DNA from 3 places in the Pseudomonas fjordensis genome. Region 1 is predicted to be linked to each of the others. Evidence: riboswitches for the same ligand, from Rfam matches in the RefSeq annotation. Region 1 holds a riboswitch; each other region holds the start of a gene.
The links. A riboswitch is a leader RNA that binds a small molecule or an ion and turns the genes downstream of it on or off. The one in region 1 is predicted to bind cobalamin.
Positions count from the first base shown of each region.

Region 2: it holds a riboswitch for cobalamin, as region 1 does, so the genes downstream of both, cobO (cob(I)yrinic acid a,c-diamide adenosyltransferase) here and cobW (cobalamin biosynthesis protein CobW) in region 1, are expected to answer to the same signal.
Region 3: it holds a riboswitch for cobalamin, as region 1 does, so the genes downstream of both, ACWHXD_RS20510 (ABC transporter substrate-binding protein) here and cobW (cobalamin biosynthesis protein CobW) in region 1, are expected to answer to the same signal.

Region 1 is NZ_OZ336860.1:2,773,490-2,778,644, forward strand. It holds gene cobM (precorrin-4 C(11)-methyltransferase) at 1-155, opposite strand, end outside; gene ACWHXD_RS12525 (cobalamin biosynthesis protein) at 226-618, opposite strand; gene ACWHXD_RS12530 (CbtA family protein) at 615-1,319, opposite strand; gene ACWHXD_RS12535 (CbtB domain-containing protein) at 1,331-1,519, opposite strand; cobalamin riboswitch at 1,616-1,828, opposite strand; cobalamin riboswitch at 1,871-2,070, shown strand; gene cobW (cobalamin biosynthesis protein CobW) at 2,164-3,225, shown strand; gene cobN (cobaltochelatase subunit CobN) at 3,228-5,155, shown strand, end outside.
Region 2 is NZ_OZ336860.1:4,804,292-4,809,446, forward strand. It holds gene bluB (5,6-dimethylbenzimidazole synthase) at 1-13, opposite strand, end outside; gene ACWHXD_RS21865 (cobyrinic acid a,c-diamide synthase CobB) at 10-1,362, opposite strand; gene cobO (cob(I)yrinic acid a,c-diamide adenosyltransferase) at 1,359-1,970, opposite strand; cobalamin riboswitch at 2,051-2,297, opposite strand; gene ACWHXD_RS21875 (PQQ-dependent sugar dehydrogenase) at 2,397-3,710, shown strand; gene ACWHXD_RS21880 (C40 family peptidase) at 3,833-4,372, opposite strand; gene ACWHXD_RS21885 (NlpC/P60 family protein) at 4,517-5,146, opposite strand.
Region 3 is NZ_OZ336860.1:4,504,110-4,509,264, reverse strand. It holds gene ACWHXD_RS20520 (ABC transporter ATP-binding protein) at 1-566, opposite strand, end outside; gene ACWHXD_RS20515 (FecCD family ABC transporter permease) at 563-1,567, opposite strand; gene ACWHXD_RS20510 (ABC transporter substrate-binding protein) at 1,564-2,574, opposite strand; cobalamin riboswitch at 2,690-2,882, opposite strand; gene ACWHXD_RS20505 (DNA/RNA non-specific endonuclease) at 3,004-3,933, opposite strand; gene ACWHXD_RS20500 (M4 family metallopeptidase) at 4,070-5,131, shown strand.

The DNA.
Region 1 (5,155 bases):
TTGACCACCTGGAGCGCCTGGTGACCTTCCAGTACGGCGGCGGGCACCAGCGAGCCGGCGTAGATGATCACCGGGCAACTGCGAATCAGCCGCTGGCCCTTAACGGTGATCAATTCCGGGTCGCCGGGGCCGGCGCCGATAAAGTAGACGGTCATGGAGAAGTCCTGTTGAAAAACGGGCGAGCATGAAGATTGCTCATGATCGAAAGCGGCAATTATCGGGATTTTACCCTGCGCAGGCCAATGCAAGGGTGGCCTGTGCGCTTTTCTGGCGAGTGATCAGCAGGCGCGCGGGGCCATTGGACAGGTGCTCGGCCAGGGCCAGGGCGGCGCTTTCGGCCACGCCGTAACAGCCGGTGTGGGCAAAAGCCAGCGCAGAGCGATGGCTCAGCCGATGCTCATAGCCCACCAGTTGTTCGGCACTGAAACATTGCAAGGGCAGGTTCAACCGCTGGGCCAGGGCCAGCAGGCCAGGCTCATCGCGTTTGCGGTCAATGCTTGCCAGCGCAGTCACGCGTGAGCGCTCAATGCCGGCCTCGGCCAGGGCGCTGTCCAGCAACGCCAGCAGGCTGTGAACCTCACAGCCCCGCTGGCAGCCAAGCCCGACAACCAGAATCATGCCGAGTATTGGTCGTCGCGATTGCGGCGAAACAACCAGGCGCTGATCAGGCCCAGGGCCAACCAGAAGGCCACGTTGGTCAATTGCGAGGCGATCTTGAACTGCGCTTCGAGCGCCTCCGGAGCCAGCATCGAATGCACCTCAGGTTGCGGCGCGCCGATGAAGTGGGGCACGGCAAGGATCGCCAGCCCAAGGCCTTTCAATAGCCAATTGCGGCCGAATACGATCAGCGCCAGGCCGGCGGCGGTCGATGCTGCAGTGCCGATCCACCAGGTCTGGCGCAGCGTCAGGTCAGCGGCCGCGGTACCGGGCAGTTCCGGGGGCAGGCCCAGGGTGGGCGCCAGTACAAAGGTCGCGTAGCCGGCCAGGCCCCAGAGCAGGCCTTGGGCGGTGCGGGTCGGCGCGCGCAGCGTGTAGAGGCCGGCGAGCATCAGCGCAAAGCCTACTGCCACTACCAGGTTGCCGCCGGTGGTGGACAGCACGCGCTGCCAGCCATCTTCCGGCTCCCAGGCTTGGGCGTCGTGGGTGTGGGCTGCGGCACCAGCGGCGTGCTCATGCGCCACTTCGGCGGCTGGCGGGGCTTTTTCATAGCTTTCCGCCTGCAGAATCAGTGGTGCCACCCAGAAACTTTGCAGCAGGGTCAGCAGCAAGGCCGCCAAAAGCCCAGTGAACCCTGCGGTTTGCGCAATACGCTTGATCATGTCGGCAGCTCTCAATGGCACGGGAACGCGGCGCTGTGGCGGGTATCGTGGGCGGCGTTGTGCACCGCCTCGATATGCGAGAACCCGGCGAAATACACCAGGCACGCGCCCAGGATCGACGCGCCGATGGCGGCGGTCAGGCGTTGGCTGAGGGTGGCGGTGCTAGTGGCGGAGTGCGAAGTGCTGCTGATGATCGACATGGCGCGTCCCTTTCAGGTGTCAGGGTGAAACGAGCGCATGAAGACCCCACGCGCCAGGCACGCAGGGTTCGAACAGCGCCCGCCCACCGCGGGTTTGTTATCTGATTTTTTCGGGCCGGTCTCCGGGCTTGCGAGGGGCGGCTCTTGAAAGAGGCCTCCTGAAAGCGTCGCCTTCCCATGCAAACGCACAGTGGCCATGACGCTTCGCTCGCTTACCGTTGCGGGGGCAGCACCGGACTGGTCATAGGTCTATGACGCACCGGTTTCCCGTTTCACCCTGTGAAGGGCACCCGAAACAAGAGGTGTAGGAGAGCATGGGCCGGGGACGGTAGTCAAATGCTGCAAGCCCCTGTAGCCTTGCACCCTCGAGGTTCTTCGGCCCAGGCCGAAGCTAAGAAGGGAACGCGGTTCAAGCCGCGGCTGCCCCCGCAACTGTGAAGGGTTCAGTTGACTGCCACGCCACTGCCGATAGGGCGGGAAGGCGCAGTCAGCGTTGGTCGCAAGACCTGCACACCCCAAGCCAGGAGACCTGCCTCGCGACTGATTTTCCAATTCAACCGGGCGGGGTGATCCGGTGACGAAATCCGCTGCTGCGCGCCGCCGCAGGGCCTGTCGTCCCGTATGCCCGCCCCAAAGGGCATCCGATGAAAACACTGGCCAAACTTCCCGTCACCATCGTTACCGGCTTCCTCGGCTCGGGCAAAACCACGCTGTTGCGCCATATGCTCGACAACGCCCAGGGCCGTCGCATTGCGGTGATCGTCAACGAGTTCGGCGAGCTGGGCATTGACGGTGAAATCCTCAAGCAGTGTTCTATCGGTTGCACCGAAGAAGAAGCCAATGGCCGCGTCTACGAGCTGGCCAACGGTTGCCTGTGCTGCACCGTGCAGGAAGAGTTCTTCCCGGTGATGCGTGAACTGGTCGCCCGTCGCGGTGACCTGGACCATATCCTCATCGAAACCTCAGGCCTGGCGCTGCCCAAGCCATTGGTGCAAGCCTTCCAGTGGCCGGAAATCCGCAGCGCCTGCACCGTTGACGCGGTGATCACCGTGGTCGACAGCCCGGCCGTGGCTGCCGGCACCTTTGCCGCCTTCCCGGACCAGGTCGACGCCCAGCGCAAACTTGACCCCAACCTGGACCACGAATCGCCGTTGCACGAGCTGTTCGCCGACCAGTTGGCCAGCGCCGATCTGGTGATTCTCAACAAAACCGACCTGATCAGCGCCGAAGACCTGGCCCGTGTGCGCCTGGAAGTCGCCGAAGAACTGCCGCCCGCGGTGAAGATCATCGAAGCCAGCAGCGGTCGCCTGCCTCTGGACGTGCTGATCGGCCTGGGCGCCGGTTCCGAGGAGCATATCGACGGGCGTCACAGCCATCACGACCATCACCACGAAGGTGAAGACGACCACGATCACGATGCCTTCGATTCCATCTCCATCGACTTGCCCCAAGCCGACGAAGCGCTGTTGCTCGACGCTCTGACCCAGTTGGTGGTGCAGCACGGCATCCTGCGTGTGAAAGGGTTCGCCGCGATCCCCAACAAACCGATGCGTCTGCTGATCCAGGGCGTGGGCACGCGCTTTGACAAGCACTTCGACCGTGCCTGGGGCGCTGACGAAGCACGCACCACGCGCCTGGTGCTGATCGGCCAGGAACTGGACGCCGCCGGCCTTGAAGCGCAATTGCGCGCCGCCCTCAGCGTTTAACCATGCACCTGCTCAGGACCCAACCCGGTGGTTTCGTCGCGGACGACAATATTGCCGACCTTGGCCAGACCCCCGCTGAACTGGTGATCCTGTGCAGCGGCGATTCCAGCCTGGCGCTGCTCGCCGAAGCCGCCCAGCAATTGCCCGAGGACTACCCCAGCCTGCGCCTGGCCAACCCGATGCAGGTGCAGAACCATGCCTCGGTCGACCTGTACGTCGACGAGGTATTGCGCCACGCCAAGGTCATCCTGCTGTCATTGCACGGCGGCATCGGCTATTGGCGCTACGGTATCGAGCGCCTGGTGGAGTTGGCCGAGCGCGGCGTCACCCTGATCCTGGTGCCGGGTGACGACCGCCCGGACCCGGAACTCAGCGGCCTGAGCAGCGTTGCTGTCGAACACCGCGAGCGCCTGTGGCACTTCCTGCGCCAAGGTGGCCTGGGCAATGCCCTGGATTTTTACCACTGCCTGGCCAGTACCCACCTGGGCCGCGACTATGCCTGGGCCGAGCCGCAAGCGCTGCCACGCACGGCGATCTATCACCCGCACACCGCCAATGCCCGCCTCAATGACTGGCAGGCCGATTGGCACGCTGACTGGCCCGTGGCTGCGGTGCTGTTCTACCGCTCCCATTTACAGGCGGCCAATACCGGTTTTATCGATGTGTTCTGCCAGCGCTTACAAGCGGCGGGCCTCAACCCGTTGCCGATTGCGGTGGCCAGTTTGAAAGAGCCCGGCTGCCTCACGGTGGTCGAGGACCTGCTGGATGACGTGCAAGCCGCGGTGATTCTGAACACCACCGGCTTTGCCCAATCGAGCCCGGAAGCTCCGCATTTGCGCCCGTTTCGCCGCAATATCCCGGTGATCCAGGCGATCTGCGCCCAGGACAACCAACCCGGCTGGCAGGCCAGTGAACAGGGCCTGGGGCCCCGCGACCTGGCGATGCACATTGCCTTGCCGGAGCTGGACGGGCGAATCATCAGCCGGCCGATCAGTTTCAAGGACCTGGCCTGGCGCAGCGAGCGCAGCCAGTCGGACGTGGTGTGCTACCGCGCAGCGCCCGAGCGCATGGATTTTGTCGCAGAGCTGGCACGCCGCTGGGTCGAGTTGGCGCGGGTGCCCAATGCACAGAAACGGATTGCGTTGATCCTGGCCAACTACCCGACCCGCGACGGTCGCATCGGCAACGGCGTGGGCCTGGACACCCCGGCGGCGGCGCTGAATATCCTGCGCGCCTTGCAAACCGAAGGCTACCCGGTGGCGGAGGTGTTGCCCGACAGTGGCACCGCGCTGATCCATGAACTGCTCGGCGGCGTCACCAACGACCTCGACAGCCTAGACCTGCGCCCTTGCCATCAAAGCCTGGGCCTGGAGGAGTATCAGACGATGTTTGATCGCCTGCCGGCCTCCAATCGCCAGGCCGTGCTGGAACGGTGGGGCGCGCCACAAAACGATCCGATGTGCCGCGATGGCCGCATGATGATCGCTGGCCTGCGCCTGGGCCTGACCTTTGTCGGCATCCAGCCGGCCCGGGGTTACCAGGTGGATGCCAGCGCCGTGTACCACGACCCGGACCTGGTACCGCCCCATGGCTACCTGGCGTTCTATTTCTGGCTACGCCATACCTACGGCGCCCACGGCGTGATCCATGTGGGCAAGCACGGCAACCTGGAATGGCTGCCCGGCAAAGGCGTGGGCCTGTCGGAGCACTGCTGGCCGGATGCACTGCTGGGGCCGCTGCCGAATATCTACCCGTTTATCGTCAACGACCCGGGTGAGGGCGCCCAGGCCAAGCGGCGCACCCAGGCGGTGATCATCGACCACTTGATGCCGCCGCTGACCCGCGCCGAAACCTACGGCCCGCTGCGTGACCTTGAGTTGCTGGCCGACGAATATTACGAAGCGCAATTGCTCGACCCGCGCCGTGCCCT
Region 2 (5,155 bases), 2.0 Mb from region 1:
CGTTGTCAGTCATGGCCTCTTCGCGAGCAAGCCCGCTCCCACATTTGAAATGCATTCCCCTGTGGGAGCGGGCGCAAACAACGCGGCCACCGCGCCAGGATTCGACGGAAAATAAAAGTGTACGTAGGAGGCTGTCAATCGACCTTGGCGATAGACCGCTTCAGCCCCGCGCCCGCCGTTAGGGCTCAGGCCACGGGCAATCGGCGCCCATTCGGTACTGGTCAGGGAATGGTGATAGGTATGCCCACGCAACGTCCCCTCCGGCAGTTCAACGCTTTGCAGTGCAAGGGCCGCGAGTTTCTTCTGCATCACCGCATCGCCTTGCAACAAGCCAACCAGTTCGGCGCGTGTACCCTCCACATCGGTCAAGGAGTCGAGCAGATAGAGCATGCCACCGCATTCGGCGAGCAGCGGTTTACCAGCGGCGTGATGAGCACGAATGGCGTCCAGCATCGCGGTATTGGCCGACAATGCCTGGTGGTGCAATTCTGGATACCCACCGGGCAGATAGAGGCTGTCAGCTTCAGGCAGCTGGCGATCATGGATCGGTGAGAAGAACTTCAGCTCGGCGCCCATTGCCCGCAACAGATCCAGGCTGGCGCCGTAGGTAAAGGCAAAGGCTTCGTCACGGGCCACGGCAATACGCACACCGGCCAGCAAAGGTTCGGCTTCGATCACCTCGGGCGCGGCAAAGGTCACCGGCGGCGGCAGGGCCACTTCGCAACTGCTGCCCAACGCCTGGGCGGCGGCGTCCAGGCGCACGTCTAGGTCGTTCAATTCGCTGGCTTGCACCAGGCCCAGATGACGGCTGGGCAGTTCGATGCCGGTCTCGCGGGACAATGCACCGTACCAACGCAAGCCCTCGGTGAGGCTGCCTTCGAGCAATTGCGCATGGCGCAACGTGCCGACGCGGTTGGCCAGCACGCCGGCGAACGGCAGGTCGGGTTGATAGCGCGCCAGCCCCAGGGCCAAAGCGCCGAACGTCTGGGCCATGGCGGTGCCATCGATCACGCCCAGCACCGGTACACCGAAGTGCCGCGCCAGGTCAGCGCTGGAAGGCGTGCCGTCGAACAGGCCCATCACGCCTTCGATGAGAATCAGGTCGGCCTCCCCCGCCGCCTCCCAGAGCAGACGGCGACTTTCCTGCTCGCCCACCATCCACATGTCCAACTGGTACACCGGCGCGCCACTGGCACGCTCGTGGATCATCGGGTCGAGAAAGTCCGGCCCGCATTTGAACACGCGCACCTTGCGCCCCAGGTTGCGGTGCAAACGCGCCAGCGCGGCGGTGACCGTGGTTTTGCCCTGGCCGGACGCCGGAGCGGCGATCAATACGGCCGGGCAATGACGGGGCTGATTCAAAGTTCGACGCCTTTTTGTGCCTTGATACCGGCCTGGAACGCGTGCTTGAGCATGCCCATTTCGGTGACGGTGTCGCCCATTTCGATCAGCTCAGGCTTGGCGCCACGGCCGGTGACTACCACATGCTGCATGGGCGGGCGGGCTTGCAGGTCGCTGAGTACCTGGTCCAGGTCGAGGTAACCGTGCTTGAGGGCGATGTTCAGTTCGTCCAGCACCACCAAGCCGATGGAGGGGTCATTCAACATGGCCCGAGATACCGCCCAAGCCGCTTCGGCGGCGGCGATATCGCGCTGGCGGTCCTGGGTTTCCCAGGTGAAGCCTTCGCCCATCACATGAAAGCGCACCTGCTCGGGGAAGCGGCGGAAGAACAATTCTTCGCCGGTGCTGTTACGCCCCTTGATGAACTGCACCACACCGCATTGCATGCCATGGCCCATGGCTCGGGCCAGCATGCCGAACGCCGAACTGCTCTTGCCTTTGCCATTGCCGGTCAACACCAGCAGCAGGCCACATTCGTTGGGGGAATTGGCGATGCGCTCGTCAATCACGGCTTTTTTGCGCAGCATGCGCGCCAGGTGGCGTTCGTCGCGTTCGGGGGAATCAGTCATGGCAGCTCTCCGTTGGGGCTGGACAAAAACGGCGGGCAGGAAAAAGAAAAAAACAGACAGCCAAGCATCGCCCACCGTGATGCTGTTGGATGATCCAGGCCGGTCTCCGGGCTCATGAGTGGCGCTTTTGATAGCAAGCAGCCGAGGGTGCGCCTTCCCATATCGCACGCGATACAGTGGCAAACAGCACCGTCTTGACTCATTTACCGTTGCGGGGGCAGCGCCGGAATCGCGGCAGCACTGTGTACAAGTGCGCTCACTCACCGGCTTCCCTGTTTCACTCCGTCGACGCGTACGCCACAGAGCACCTGGAACAAGCCGCGAAGGTTAGTGGGTTGGGGGTGGAGCGTCAATTAAAGCTGGCCTTGTACTTGAACCATCCGCCGTTCGTGCTTCTCTACCCCTACAGGTATCAAGGAGAAAACCATGCCTAAAACCCGACTCGCCCTAATGATCATGTTCGCCGGCAGCCTCGCTGCGTGCGGCGAAAGCTCGACCCTGCAGGTCGCCGACGGCACCGGGCCCTCGCCCCGGCTGCCGGAGCCGAACAAGACGCTGATCCCCACTGTCAATATCGCCCCGGCCATCGGCTGGCCCGAAGGCGCCAAGCCCGTCGCCGCCGCCGGCACCCAGGTGGCCGCGTTTGCCGAAGGCCTGGATCACCCGCGCTGGCTCTACGTATTGCCCAACGGCGATGTACTGGTGGCCGAGACCAATGCACCGCCCAAGCCGGACGATACCAAAGGCCTACGCGGCTGGGTGATGGAAAAAGTCATGGACCGCGCTGGCGCCGGCGTGCCGAGCCCGAACCGCATTACCTTGCTGCGCGATGCCGACCATGATGGCGTGGCAGAAACTCGCACGGTGTTCCTGGAAAACCTCAATTCGCCGTTTGGCATGACCCTGGTGGGTAACGACCTCTATGTGGCCGATTCGGATAAATTGCTGCGCTTCGCCTATCAGCCGGGTGAAACCGCGATCACCTCCCCCGGCACCAAGGTGGTGGATTTACCCGGTGGCCCTTTGAACCACCACTGGACCAAAAACGTAGTGGCCAGCCAGGACGGCAGCAAGCTGTACGTGAGCGTCGGCTCCAACAGCAACGTCGGCGAAAACGGCCTGGAAGCCGAACAGGGTCGCGCCGCCATTTGGGAAGTCGACCGCGCCAGCGGCCAGCACCGCATTTTTGCTTCTGGCCTGCGCAACCCCAACGGCATGGCGTGGGAGCCACAGAGCGGCAAGCTGTGGACGGCAGTCAACGAACGCGATGAGATTGGCAGTGACCTGGTGCCGGACTACATCACCTCGGTCAAGGATGGCGGCTTCTATGGCTGGCCGTTCAGCTATTACGGCCAGCATGTGGACGTACGTGTCACCCCGCAGAACCTGGACATGGTCGCCAAGGCCATCGCTCCCGACTATGCGGTAGGCCCTCATACTGCGTCGCTGGGGCTGACCTTCGCCAAGGGCAGCAAACTCCCCGCCCCCTTCGTAAACGGCGCATTTATCGGCCAGCATGGTTCCTGGAACCGCAAGCCGCACAGTGGCTACAAGGTGATTTTCGTGCCGTTCGAAGGGGGCCAGCCGAAAGGGCAACCGGTGGATGTGCTGACGGGGTTTCTTGATAGTGATGAGAAAGCCATGGGCCGGCCGGTTGGCGTGGTGATTGATCAGCTGGGGGATTTGCTGGTGGCCGATGATGTGGGCAATAAGGTTTGGCGAGTGTCGGCTGCTAAGTAGATCGCCACACACCAATGTGGGAGCGGGCTTGCCCGCGATTACGGTGGCCCAGCCAACTAACCCGTTGACTGACACACTGCATTCGCGGGCAAGCCCGCTCCCACATTTTGAGTTTTACTGATTCAGGGATTACGCGCCAGGTTCCCCGGCAGCACCCGCTTGGCACTCAGATAGGCATTCTGCCAATACGCTTTGGATAGCGTATCCAGCTTCACCGTACCGCCGGTTTGCGGCGCGTGTACGAAGCGCCCCTCCCCCACATAAATGCCCGCATGGCTGACCCGCGAACCACCACCGGTGGCGAAGAACAGCAAGTCGCCGGTTTGCAGGTTTTGTTCGCTGACGTCCTGGGCACGCATCACGATCAATTCACGGGTGGTGCGCGGCAATGAGATGCCGGCAGCGTCGCGGAATACAAAGCCGATCAGGCCGCTGCAATCAAAACCCGAGTCCGGTGTGTTGCCGCCCCAGCGATAAGGCGTGCCGACCAGGCCTAGCGCACGAAAGAGCACGTCTTCGGCAGCCGGCGAGAAATTCTGGGTGGCATAGTTGAACACCGGCTTAGGCTTGACCGCGACGGGCGCGGGCGGCGGTGTGCGACTGGCGCAGGCGCTGAGCAGCGCGGCGCAAACAACAAGCATCAGGCGGGCCGAGGTCGACATGTGCAGAACAATCCTGGTCTGGATGCGGCTTTCGCTGCCGAACGTTGAAAACCAGAACGCGCAAGCAAAGCTCGCGCGAACGGATGACAACAATGTCCAGGGATTCTAGCGCTTACACGTCAAACTTCAAGTATCACTTTAACTTTACTTACTAGCGGTAACCGTCGTCGGGGCCATGGCGAGTGCGCGCTTGGCTTCGATGAAGGTTTTGCTCCAATAGCTGTCACCCAGGTTATCGACCCGAACACCACCACTGCGGCGGCTGCTGGAGTGAATAAACTGGTTATCGCCCAGGTAGATACCGGCGTGGCTGACACGACCGCGGCCACTGGTACTAAAGAAAAGCAGATCACCGGGCTTGAGGTTGTTTCGTGCGACCAACGGTGCATTCACGTTGATCATCTCGCGCGTGGAGCGCGGCAGGTTCATACCGGCTTCTTCACGAAACAGGTAGCCAATGAACCCGCTGCAATCAAAACCGGCTTCCGAGGTGCCGCCAAAACGGTAACGGGTACCGATCAAGGACATGCCGCGCTCAAGGATGCTGTCGGCCAGAAGTGGCAGTTGGTAAGGCTTGCTGTCGGAGAACTCGGCGAGTTCTTTTTCGGTTGCCACCTCTTCTTCATAAACAGAAGCAGACTGTGCAGCAACGAACTTTGCCTGATTATGAACCTGTGGTTTTTGCTGTTCTGCCACCTGCTGAGGGTGGGAGGCACAACCAAACAACAGGGTAACGAGTGCGAGAGGCACGAGGGGTGCGAAGCGATTTAGCATGGGCACGAC
Region 3 (5,155 bases), 1.7 Mb from region 1:
GTGGTCACCGGCAAGCCTTGCACGCCTTTGAGGATCGCCAGTTGATGCTGGATATCCAGGTGATTGGTCGGCTCATCCAGCAACAAAATCTGCGGGCGCTGCGCCAGGGCGCGGGCGATGTGCACGCGTTGGCGTTCGCCGCCAGAGAGGCTGCGCCAGGCGCGTTGGCTCAGGTGGGTAGCGTCTACGTCGTGCAGCGCCTGATGCACGATGGCGTCGTCTTCACGCGACCACGGGCTCAACGCCGACAGCCATGGCGTGCGGCCCAGGGCCACGGCGTCGAACACGCGGATGGCGTCGTCGGTGTCGGCCTGTTGCTCCACGACCGCCAGCTGTTGCGCGATGGTGCGGCGCGACAACTCACCGAGGCGCTTGCCACCCAGGCGCACTTCGCCGCTGGCCGGCGGGCGCAAACCGGCGAGCAGTTTGAGCAGGGTGGACTTGCCCGAGCCGTTCGGCCCGACGATGCCCAGGGTCTCGCCCGCCTGCACGTCCAGGTCGATACCGTGCAGTAACTGCGCCTCACGCACCTTGAAACCCAGGCCGCTGCAACTGAGCACGCTCATCGGGCGTTCCTCCGGCCAATCAAAATCAACGCAAATACCGGCGCGCCTACCAGCGCCGTGACCACCCCAACGGGAATCACTTGGCCCTTGATCAGGGTGCGTGAGAGCACATCGGCGGCGATCAGAAACAGCGCGCCGCCCAAGGCACTGGCCGGTAGTAACCGCGAATGCCCGGTGCCGAGCAACAGGCGCGCAGCGTGGGGAATCACCAGCCCGACAAAACCAATGGAGCCGACGATAGACACCATCACCGCCGTGACCAACGCGGCGCAGGCCACCAGCACAAATTGCACGCGGCGCACCGGAATGCCCAGGGAGGCCGCCGAGTCGCTGCCGAAGGTGAACGCATCCAATGCACGGCGATGCCACAAGCACACCGCCAGCCCTAGCGCCGCCACCGGCACCGCCAGCCACACCGACGGCCAGCGCACGCCGCTGAGGTTACCCAGCAGCCAGAACATAATGCCGCGGGCTTGTTCGGAACTGGCCGACTTGGTGATGAGGAACGCGGTCAGGGCATTGAACAATTGCGAACCGGCGATGCCCGCGAGGATGATCTGCCCGGTGCCGCTGGACGATCCGCTGGCGCGGGCGAGCAGAATCACCAGCGCAAACGCGGCCATGGCGCCGACAAACGCCCCTGCCGACAGCGACACCAGCCCACCGCCCACACCGATCAGCACGACGAGCACGGCCCCGGTGGAGGCGCCAGCGCTGATGCCCAACAGGTACGGGTCTGCCAGCGGGTTACGCAGCAACGATTGCAGGATCACCCCGCAGGTCGCCAGCCCGGCACCGCAGGCTGCGGCCACCAGGGTGCGGGTCAGGCGGTAGTTCCACACCACGCCTTCATCGATCGGGTCCAGCGCGTAGCCTGCGGCCCAGAGCTTATTGGCGAGCACCTGCAGCACCACCTGCGGTTCGATGGCGGTTTCGCCGATGGCCACGCCGGCGAGCAGGGCGAGCAACAGCAGGGCGAGGGCAATGAGGGTGCGCATCATTGGCCCAGGTCGTAGCCGTCGATGGCCGTAGCGAGTTGTTCAAGGCCGTCGAACGTGCGCAGGCTGGCCTGCAGTGCCAGGGCGTCGAGGATGATGATGCGGTTGTGTTTCACCGCGTCCATGTTGCGGGTGACGGGGTCGCTGCGCAGGAAGGCGAGTTTTTTCTCGTGGTCGTCGGCGGGGTAGCGGCGACGGTCCATGCGTGCAATCACCAGGAAGGTGGGGTTGGCCTTGGCGATGGTTTCCCAGCCGACGGCGGGCCATTCTTCATCGGACTGCACCACGTTGTGCAGGCCCAGGGTTTGCAGCATGAATTGCGGCACGCCTTTATGGCCGGCCACATAAGGGTCGCTGGCCATCTCGGCGCTGGAGAACCACACCAGTGCGCTGGCCTGCTTCAAACCTTTGCCCTGGGCGGTGGCGATGGATGTGGCCAGGCGCGCCTTGAGCTCATCGTTCAACTGTTGGCCGCGCGCCTGCACGTCGAAAATCTGCGCAAGCTGGTGGATGCTCTGGTAAATCGTCTCGATGCGAAACGGTTGCAACCGCGTGCCGTCGGCGCCGACCAGATTGTCCTTGGCTTCGCAGTCAGAGGGCAGCACATAGGTGGGGATTTTCAACTCATGAAATTGCTCACGGGTGCCGACCACGCCTTGCGGGCCCACCACCCATTCCAGTTCGGCGGCCACCAGTTGCGGGCGCTTGGCGATCACAGCTTCAAAGCTTGGCTCGTTGTTGGCCAGGCGCTCGATGCGGTCGTTCTGTGCTTTGTACTGTGGCAACACGTTGTTGAACCACAGCGAGGTGCCTACCACTTTATCGCCCACGCCCAAGGCATAAAGCATCTCGGTGGCGGCCTGGCCGATGCTCACGCTGCGAGCGGGTGCTTGCTGGAAGGTCAGGCTGCTGCCGCAGTTTTCCACGATCAGCGGGTAGTGGCTTGGCGTGGCGTGGGCCAGGGCGCAGGCACTCAAGCCTGCGAGCAGGGCGGTAACACGTGGCAGCATGGGGCGATCTCCGAGTGAACCAGGGGTGCAGCTGGGGAGTTACGGCTCGGAAATACGCCCTGGGACGCTACAGGTGCGCAGGGCCAGGATGTCCTTCCCGGACACCCCGCCGGTTAGTGATGTTGCTGGGCCGGCAGGTCTCCTGACTGATGCGTCATCGCCACGCCCCCGCCTTCCCGGACGAGGTCCAGTGGCATTCAGGGGCAGGCTCAGCACCTACAGTTGCGGGGGCAGTTTCGATTGACGCCTGGGCGGCGTTTCGAATTCCCTATTAGTCCCACGTGGGAACCGGCGCCGGTATGGTAAGCGATCACGCCCTGTAGGAGCGAGCTTGCTCGCGAAGAACTTGAGAACACCGCGGGCCATCAGGCGCCCCTGCGTTATCGTTGACGGTCTTCGCGAGCAAGCTCGCTCCTACAGGCGGAGTGGTTAGAGTCGAATGTCTTGGGGGCCGCGGATCAGGGCTTCGATGCGCGTGCCGGTAGCGCGCTCTTCGTTGCTGAAGCCGTCGTAGTCAGCCAGTTGGCCGAAGCGAATGCCGGTCAATTGTTCGATCGCAATCACACTGCGTTGGTAGGTCCTGAGCTGGCCGAACACCAGGTCCAATTGGTCCAGCTCGCGGCGCTGGTCAATCATGTAGGCGCTGGCGGACGGTTTGCCGTCGTCGCTGAGGTAGGCCACCACTTTCCAGAACGCCTGGGGGATTTTTACCCCGCGATACACGCGGTCGTTGTCGCTGAACACCGGGCCGCTGAACACCGTGGCCCGGGCTTTCCAGCGCTGGGTGTTGTCGAGGATATAGTCCTCGAGTTCCAGCCAGGTCTTCTGATTGAAGCCGCTCATCTGTGGCGAGCAGTTGGTGAAGTGGAAGGTGTCGAGGTTGGCCGTGGTCGCGTCGTCGCCCCAGTTGGGGTCCTGGCGGCGCACCAGGTGGCCGCGGTCCAGGCCGTTGCCGGCGTACAGGTCTTCACCGACCTGCGCGTCGGTGGGCAGGCGGCCATCGTAGGCCCAGGAGTCGTTGCTGCGCACGATGTCCACATGCTTGGCGCCGTCGATATTTACCCCCACGTACAGCGCCAGTCGTCGAGAGCGCGACATGGTGATGGAGAAATGCGTGTAGTCCAGGCGCTTGGGTTGCACGTCGCCCGCCAGTGGCTCGCCAACCGTGGGCCATGGCACCACGAAGTCACTGAGGAAATCGTCGACGTAGCCAACGCGGTTTTTGAGGTCCTTGGCCGCTGTGACACGCGACGTCGCGGCTCTGGCTTCCAGCAGGGTGGGGCTGGGCGCGATCAACGGTCGCAGATCGGCGAGCCTGGGGCGGTGCGACAGGTCGATTTTGACTGTGCGGGCGGGCATGGGCATGTTCCTTATGGGCCTCGGATAAACACCACTGCAACACAAACTCATGACAATTTGGCCCGGGTGGCGATCCCAGGGCTATCCTGAAAAACGTTACCCGGACGTTCATCACACGCCAAAAAGGAGCCAGCTCATGTGTGTTCGCCAACCACGCAATCCGATTTTCTGCCTGATTCCGCCGTACATGCTCGACCAGATCGCACGCCACGGCGACAAAGCGCAACGGGAGGTCGCGTTACGCACGCGTGCCAAGGACAGCACGTTCCGCTCGTTGCGCATGGTCGCCGAACCCGCCAAAAGCCCCGCGCGGATGGCATTGGCGGCGGGCAGCGAAAAACAGCGCTCGATCTACAGCGCCAACAACACCGACAGCCTGCCCGGAAAACTGATCCGTGGCGAAGGGCAGCCCGCCAGTGGCGATGCTGCGGTGGATGAGGCCTATGACGGCCTGGGCGCAACCTTCGACTTTTTCGACCAAGTGTTCGACCGCAATTCCATCGACGACGCGGGCATGGCCCTGGATGCCACTGTGCACTTCGGCCAGGACTACAACAATGCATTCTGGAATTCGACCCAGATGGTGTTTGGCGATGGCGACCAGCAGTTGTTCAACCGCTTCACGGTGGCGCTCGATGTCATCGGCCATGAGTTGGCCCATGGCGTGACCGAGGATGAGGCCAAGCTCATGTACTTCAACCAGTCCGGCGCGCTGAACGAGTCGTTGTCGGACGTCTTCGGCTCGTTGATCAAGCAGTACGCGTTAAAGCAAAAGGCCGAGGACGCCGACTGGTTGATCGGCAAGGGGCTGTTTACCAAAAAGATCAAAGGCACCGCCCTGCGCTCGATGAAAGCGCCAGGCACCGCCTTTGATGACAAGCTGCTGGGCAAAGACCCGCAGCCGGGGCATATGGATGATTTTGTACAGACTTACGAGGACAATGGTGGGGTGCATATCAATTCCGGCATTCCCAACCATGCGTTCTATCAGGTGGCGATCAATATAGGCGGGTTCGCCTGGGAGCGTGCCGGGCGTATCTGGTACGACGCACTGCGCGATTCGCGGCTGCGGCCCAACTCCGGGTTTTTGCGTTTTGCGCGCATCACCCACGACATTGCCGGCCAGCTTTATGGCGTGAACAAGGATGAACAGAAGGCGGTCAAGGCAGGCTGGAAAGCGGTGGGCATAAACGTTTGACGAAGCCGCCTGGGCGGCGAGGAA